Pseudobacter ginsenosidimutans: one gene and its partner. The protein of the gene in region 1 interacts with the protein of each later gene in a pairwise test. Links are inferred from orthologs where the notes say so. Each region holds a gene or a part of one and is shown on either strand. Other genes may lie near its edges.

Evidence for each region.
Region 2: the proteins of FSB84_RS11235 (region 1) and dnaE interact in binary tests that used the Escherichia coli proteins (3 or more experiments, as listed by UniProt). The link is inferred for Pseudobacter ginsenosidimutans from one-to-one orthologs.

What each region holds. Positions count from the first base shown.
Region 1 is NZ_CP042431.1:2,757,565-2,760,821, reverse strand. What follows is about bases 60-2,992. They hold FSB84_RS11235 (DNA polymerase III subunit gamma/tau), read left to right. Parts: upstream 60-594; coding sequence 595-2,391; downstream 2,392-2,992. Other genes in these bases: FSB84_RS11230 (pyruvate dehydrogenase complex dihydrolipoamide acetyltransferase), read left to right, coding at 2,538-2,992; FSB84_RS11240 (class I SAM-dependent rRNA methyltransferase), read right to left, coding at 60-502. Outside these bases: more of FSB84_RS11240, read right to left, coding at 1-59; more of FSB84_RS11230, read left to right, coding at 2,993-3,257. UniProt on the Escherichia coli protein: Part of the beta sliding clamp loading complex, which hydrolyzes ATP to load the beta clamp onto primed DNA to form the DNA replication pre-initiation complex.
Region 2 is NZ_CP042431.1:7,126,191-7,130,779, forward strand. What follows is about bases 44-4,308. They hold dnaE (DNA polymerase III subunit alpha), read left to right. Parts: upstream 44-442; coding sequence 443-4,108; downstream 4,109-4,308. Other genes in these bases: FSB84_RS27760 (C40 family peptidase), read right to left, coding at 44-249; trxA (thioredoxin), read left to right, coding at 4,291-4,308. In the rest of the region: more of FSB84_RS27760, read right to left, coding at 1-43; more of trxA, read left to right, coding at 4,309-4,589. UniProt on the Escherichia coli protein: DNA polymerase III is a complex, multichain enzyme responsible for most of the replicative synthesis in bacteria. This DNA polymerase also exhibits 3' to 5' exonuclease activity. The alpha chain is the DNA polymerase catalytic subunit.

The DNA of each region.
Region 1 (3,257 bases):
TCTGCTGCTTCAACCCTTCCAGTTCACGCACGGGAACATCGTTCCTTTCGTATATGCCTTTGGGTTGGAAGATCTTTTCCAGGGCCTTTACGATGGCAGGCTTCCATTTATCGATCCCCAGCGCCAGGGTCTGGATCACAAAATAATCATTGAATTTATCGATGATCAGCTGAGGCAGGTAATCCGCTTCGCCGAAGATGAGGCGGCAGTTCTCGATGTACCCGATCTGCTGACGGTAATGCCAGGCTTTGAGCAGGCGATTGTAAAAGAAATCCTCGTTGATGGTCTCGTTTTTGTCGCGCGTGAGCAGTCTGACCAAAATCTGGCTGGCCGGGTTGATATATCCTTTACCTACAAATTTTTTATCATGTGTGTACACTTCCACGATATCGCCGGGCTCTACTTCTCCGTCTACCAGGTTCACTTCATTGGCAAAGATCCAGGGATGGCCGTTCACCACTACACGCTGACTGATCTTCTTCTTAAGGATCGCTTTTATCATGGCGCAAAAGTAACTCACTTAATTACAAATTATTCACAAGTTTAAATTTTGCTTCCGGGCATTAATCCGGCGTTTCTTAAATTGCACCCATAATGGAAAAGTTTATCGTTTCGGCAAGAAAGTACAGGCCCCAGACCTTCGACACAGTTGTAGGGCAAGGGCATATCACTACTACCCTCAAGAATGCGATCAGGAACCAGCAACTGGCGCACGCCTTCCTGTTCTGCGGCCCCAGGGGCGTTGGTAAAACCACCTGTGCACGTATCCTTGCCAAGACCATCAACTGTGAGAAGCCCGGAGAGGACGGGGAAGCCTGTAATGTTTGCCACAGCTGCGTTTCATTCAATGAAGGCACATCGCTCAACATCCATGAGCTGGATGCTGCCAGCAACAACTCCGTGGATGATATCCGCACCCTGGTGGAACAGGTCCGCTTTGCACCACAGGCCGGCACCTACAAAGTGTATATCATCGATGAGGTGCACATGCTCAGCTCCTCGGCCTTCAACGCCTTCCTGAAAACACTGGAAGAGCCGCCAGGATACGCTATATTCATTCTGGCCACCACCGAAAAGCACAAGATCCTTCCAACGATCCTGAGCCGATGCCAGATCTTCGATTTCAAACGCATCACCACCAACGATACAGTTGACCACCTTGAACAGATCTGTACCAAAGAAGAAGTGAATGCCGATCGCGCCGCTCTGCACCTCATCGCTCAGAAAAGCGAAGGCTGTATGCGTGATGCGCTCAGTATCATGGACAAGATCGTAAGCTTCACCAATGGTACCGTCAGTTATCAGAATACACTTGAGCACCTCAATATCCTGGATGCCGATTACTACTTCCGTTTCATGGAAAGCATGCTGGCACAGGATCTTGGTGGAGCCATGCTTCTCTACGATGATATCGACCGCAAGGGCTTCGAAGGTGATCTGGTATTGAATGGCTTTGCTGAATTCGTCCGCAACCTGCTGGTTTGTAAAGACCAGAAAGTAGCGAACCTGCTGCAGGTGGTGGAAAGTTTCAAAGACCGCTACATCGCAATGGGCAAGCAGGTTTCCGTGGCCTGGCTCATCAATGCCCTCAATATTCTGAATGAAGCCGAGATTGGCTTCAAAGCCGCACGCAACAAGCGATTGCACATAGAGCTGGTGCTGATCAAACTCAGCTACCTGCAACAAGCTATCGAACTGGGCGCCGGCGCAGACGACGGGAAAAAAAAACTAGTTGACACAGCCAAACCAGTAGCGTTTCGCCAGATACCCGTTCTGGGAGCCGCTCCCAAACAGGCGGCAGCCAAACCAAAAGCTGAAGCCCCACAAACCGGGGCCAAACTGATCATCGAAGATCAACCTGCCGCCAGACCTGCATCGCAGGCTGTGGTGCCGCCCGTTCAACCGGTAAAACAGGAACAGCCAGTCTCGGATCAACCCAAAGTGAAGATCGGCGGGCTCGCCAGTATCCGTCAACAGTTTGTAGGCAAAGGTCTCGCCTCCGCCGGAGAAGTGATCCCCCTGGAAGAAGCCAGACTGCATGCCGCCTGGGAAGCATTCACCCAGCAATTGCGCGATACCAAGAACCCAGCCTCACAATCCTTTGTGATGGCCCGCCTGCAAATCAATAACAGCGCACATTTCACGATTGTCACCAATAATAACCTGGAACAAAAGTTCATCGAAGGCGAAAGAAGACCGCTGAGTGAATACCTCTGCAAGGTGTTCAACAACCGGGCACTTCTCTTCGTGATTGAAGTGGATGAGAACGTGGTTTACCAGGAACCGACCGATAAACCAATGTCGAGCCGGGATAAATTCATTGCCATAGCTGAAGAATACCCGTTGATCCGGGAGCTGAAAGACAGACTGAGACTGGAACTTGATCTTTAATACGTTGCGATTGGCAACTTGCCAATTTTACATAATGTATTGAATACAGTTCAATGCGTGTTCCGCATTGTCAATTCCCTATTTTGCTGTAATTTCGGCACTCAATAGAAATTTGAACATCCCAAATTATAAACTGGAATAAAGTTATGGCTGAAGTGATCCTAATGCCCCGCCTGAGTGATACGATGACCGAAGGAGTGATTGCGGCCTGGCATAAAAAAGTTGGCGACCCTGTGAAAAAAGGCGATCTCCTGGCAGAAGTGGAAACCGATAAAGCTACCATGGAGTTGGAGAGTTATAAAGACGGTACCTTATTACATATCGGAACGGACAAAGGCGGAAAACTCCAGGTGAACGACCTGCTGGCCATTATAGGAACACCCGGCGAAGACATCAGCTCCCTGATCAAAGGTGGCGCTGCCGCAGCCGCCCCTGCTGCTGAAAAGCCAGCAGCACCACAACAAGCCGCCGCTCCTCAGCCTCAGCCACAACCTCAACAACAAGCCGCTCCAGCCGCTGCACCTGCATCCGGCGGTTCTATCGATCTCTCTACCGTTCCTGAAGTGATCCTCATGCCACGCCTCAGCGATACCATGACGGAAGGTGTGATTGCAGAATGGCACAAGAAAGTAGGTGATGCCGTGAAAAAAGGCGACCTGCTGGCCGATGTGGAAACAGACAAGGCCACGATGGAACTGGAAAGCTATAAAGAAGGAAAATTATTATATATCGGCGCACAGAAAGGAGATAAAGTTCCTGTGAATGCACTGCTCTGTATCATCGGAGATGAAAGCAAAGTAGATGTGAACGCTATCGTTGCTGCCGCCAAAGGTGGCCCGGCTCCCGCTGCTGCCGGTGCCGCACAA
Region 2 (4,589 bases), 4.4 Mb from region 1 along the record:
CGCCACTCCTTCCATATTGGAGGCCGGAGCTATCAGGGTAGGCATATAACCACTCCCGCTGCTGCCTTTGAAATCATTGCTGTTGATGGAAATATTCTCTATGAACTTAGGCGGATGGGCCGTTTTGGCATTCGCCGCCGTTGATCCGCCTGCCGGGGAACTGGTAGTGGATCGCTTGAAAGTGTTGCAACTGGTGGCTCCCAGCGCGATCGTCGCCGCCAATAATGCATTCTTCACAATGTAGGACATCGTTCAAACCGGGTTAGTAATCCGGCAAATATAACAAATACATTGCCAAATGCAATCCCCTCCTGCCCGGCAGCTGCCTCCGCTTTTTCGCACATACCCTGTGGATTAAAATTGTGCTCTTTTTTGCTCCCATTCAGGAACTTTGTAACGTTATTTGCTGTTTGATTGTTGTTACAGATAGAACCAGAAGATTATGTCGAAATTCTCACACCTGCACGTCCATACCCAGTTCTCATTGCTCGATGGAGCCGCCTCCATCCAAAGCCTTTACAAAAAAGCCATCAAGGATGGGCAGCCCGCTATTGCCATTACGGACCACGGTAATATGTTCGGGGCTTTTGAATTTGTATCGGAAGCTTACAAGCACAAGAACGACGATGGCTCGCTCAAAGTAAAACCCGTGGTGGGCTGCGAGTTCTATGTGGTGGAAGACCGTACACGTAAAACCTTCTCCAAGGAACAAAAAGACGAACGCTACCACCAGGTACTGCTCGCAAAAAATGCAAAAGGATACCAGAACCTCATCAAGCTCACTTCCCTCGGTTATATCGAAGGTATGTACAGCAAGTATCCGCGCATCGATAAAAAACTGATCGAACAATACCACGAAGGACTTATCGCCACCACCTGCTGTATCGGCGCCTATGTACCCCAGACCATCCTGCACGATGGCGAAGAAAAAGCAGAAACGGAATTCAAATGGTGGCTGGATCTCTTCGGCGAAGATTATTTCATCGAACTGCAGCGCCATAATCTCAAAGAGCAGATCCAGATCAATGAAGTGCTGCTTAAATTCTCGCTGAAATACAATGTGCCTGTAATTGCCACCAACGACAGTCATTATACAGACCAGGACGATTACAACGCCCACGATATCCTCCTTTGTATCAACACCGGCGAAAAGAAAGCCACACCGGGCTTTGACGATTTTGTGAACGATGATGCCATAGTGAAGGAACGCCGTTTCAAATTCCCGAACGACCAGTTCTATTTCAAGACGCAGGATGAAATGAAGAAACTCTTCGCAGACATCCCACAGGCCATCGACAATACCAATATGATCGTGGACCGCGTGGAAGTACTGAACCTGAAGAAAGATATTCTTCTCCCGGCGTTCCCGCTACCCAAAGAATTCCAGCTCACAGACGACAGTAACCTGAACCAGTGGGAATTCCTGAAGCATATCACCTACGAAGGAGCAAAGATGCGCTACGTGGAGATCACCGATGATATCCGCGAAAGGCTCGACTTTGAGCTCTTCACCATCAAAACGATGGGATTCGCCGGTTACTTTTTGATCGTGAGTGATTTCATCAAAGCCGGAAGGGACCTCGGCGTATTCATCGGACCGGGCCGTGGATCGGCCGCCGGTAGCGCTGTGGCCTATTGTATCGGTATCACCAATATCGACCCCATCAAATACAACCTGCTGTTCGAGAGGTTCCTCAACCCGGATCGTAAGAGCATGCCGGATATCGATACGGACTTCGACGATGAAGGCCGCCAAAAAGTAATTGATTACGTTGTTGATAAATATGGCAAGAACCAGGTAGCGCAGATCATCACCTATGGTACCATGGCCGCCAAGATGAGTATCAAGGACGTGGCCCGCGCACTCGACCTGCCGCTTCCCGAAGCCAATGCTCTCGCAAAACTGGTTCCCGATAAACCAGGTATCGAACTGGGCCGCGTGCTGAAAGCGCCCATAACAGCAAAGGAAGGTGAGAAATCGCTGGAAGAAAAAGATCAGCTCGGACCTGATGATCTAGAAAATGTGAAACGCATCCGTGAAATATACCGGGGTACTAACCTCAATGCACAGGTGCTGCACGAAGCTGAACGTCTCGAAGGCTCCGTACGCAATACAGGTATCCATGCAGCGGGTATCATCATCGCCCCCAAAGACCTTACTGAACTGATCCCCGTGTGTACCGCCAAGGACTCCAGTCTCTGGGTTACACAGATCGAAGGCAGCATCATCGAAGATGCAGGCGTTATCAAGATGGACTTCCTGGGTCTGAAGACCCTCACCATCATCAAGAATGCCCTGCGCATGATCAAGGAGAACCACGGGATCGATATCGTGATCGACGATATCCCGCTTGATGATCAGAAAACCTACGAGATCTACCAGCGCGCTGATACCATCGGCACATTCCAGTTCGAGAGCCCCGGTATGCAGAAATACCTGCGCGACCTCAAACCTGACCAGTTCGCGGATCTGATTGCGATGAACGCCCTTTATCGCCCCGGTCCGCTCGCGTACATCCCATTGTTTATCGACCGTAAGCATGGCCGTGAGCCCATCACCTACGATCTTCCCGAAATGGAAGAATACCTCGCCGAGTCCTACGGGATCACGGTTTACCAGGAACAGGTGATGTTGCTGGCGCAAAGTCTCGCCGGCTTCTCCAAAGGTGATGCGGACGTACTGCGTAAGGCGATGGGTAAAAAGCAGAAATCGGTACTGGATAAAATGAAGACCCAGTTCATCAATGGCGCCACAGCCAAGGGCCATCCGGCCGATAAACTGGAGAAGATCTGGACAGACTGGGAAGCCTTCGCCCAATACGCGTTCAACAAATCGCACTCTACCTGTTACGCCTTCGTGGCCTACCAGACAGCCTATCTCAAAGCGCACTATCCTTCCGAATACATGGCCGCCGTTTTGAACAACGCCGGTAATATCGAAAAGATCACCTTCTTCATGGAGGAATGTAAGCGCATGGGACTGAAAGTACTCGGTCCGGACATCAATGAATCCAAAAAAGGTTTTGCCGTTAACAAGGCCGGCGATATCCGTTTCGGCCTGGGTGGGCTGAAAGGCGTGGGTGAAGCTGCGGTAGACAGCATCATTGCCGAGCGCACAGAAAAAGGTCCTTACTCTTCCATCTTCGATATGGCCAAACGCGTGAACCAGCGCACGGTGAACAAGAAAACACTTGAAAGTCTCGTATACGCTGGCGCTTTCGATTGCTTCCCCGAACTGCACCGCGCTCAATATTTCACCATCCCGCCAAACGATACCAGCTCCGGTCTGGAGAAGATCATCAAATACGGGAATATCTTACAGGCAGAGAGCCAGAATGCTTCCAACAGTCTTTTCGGCAATCTCTCCACCAATATCGAGATCGCACCACCGAAGATCGCGCCCTGCGAGCCCTGGACGCTCACAGACCTGCTCAATAAAGAAAAGGAAGTAACGGGCATCTTCATGAGCGGTCACCCGCTGGACCATTTCAAATTCGAACTGCATCATTACGGCATCAAACCACTGGTTGAATACAACGAGATCCAGAACACCGAATTGCTGATGGCTCAGTACGCCGGTAAAACACTCCGCATCGCCGGTTTAGTGACGGATGCACAGCATCGCGTGACGAAGACGGGTAAAAACTTTGCGAAAGTGGTGATCGAAGATTATACCGGTAATGCAGAGCTCCTTTTCTGGAGTAACGATTACCCGCGTTTCAGTTCATTTTTCCAGAACGGACTGAACCTTCTGGTTACAGGAACCTTTTCACAAAAACGCAGCTTCAATCCCGATCCCAACAAGCCACCTGAATACGAGTTCAAGGCATCCGAGATCACTTTGCTGGAAACTGTCAAAGGCAAATACACCAAGCAACTGATCCTCGATATCCAGGCCAGGCACCTGACGCCGGAACTGATCGATTTCCTTGAAGATAATGTTAAAAAAAATCCGGGCGGGGCAGGCCTTCGCTTCAATATCATCGAGCCAAAAGCGCAGTTGAAGATCAGCATGTACAGTCTGGAAGCGAAGTTCCAGATGAATGACGAAATGACGGCCTGGCTCAGGGAAAAGCCTGAGGTAGAGGTGGCTGTAGTGACTAGCTAGCAGATGTGGATATGTGGAAATGTCACCGTTTCAGTAAAATGAAAATGGTTATATATTTGCTCTCTTTACCCCATGGAACAAAGACTGGAAGCGATGGTAAAGGTGAGATGAACAAAACGGTTCCCTCGCCTGTTTTAATCAGATACAGTCTTCATTCAAATAATATTTATAAAAACATTTTTATGGCTTTAGAATTTACTGATGCGAACTTCCAGGAAAAGGTACTTTCTTCCGATAAACTGTCTGTAGTGGATTGCTGGGCTGAGTGGTGCGGACCCTGTCGTGCAATTGGACCCGTTATCGACGATTTATCCAAAGAATATGAAGGACGTGTGAATGTAGGTAAAGTGAATGTTGACCATAATCCTGAGATCAGCATCAACTACGGAATCACTTCTATCCCTGCGATCCTCTTCTTCAAAGGTGGAAAGATCGTAGACAAGCTGGTAGGTGCACAACCTAAAGCAAACTTCGTTAAGAA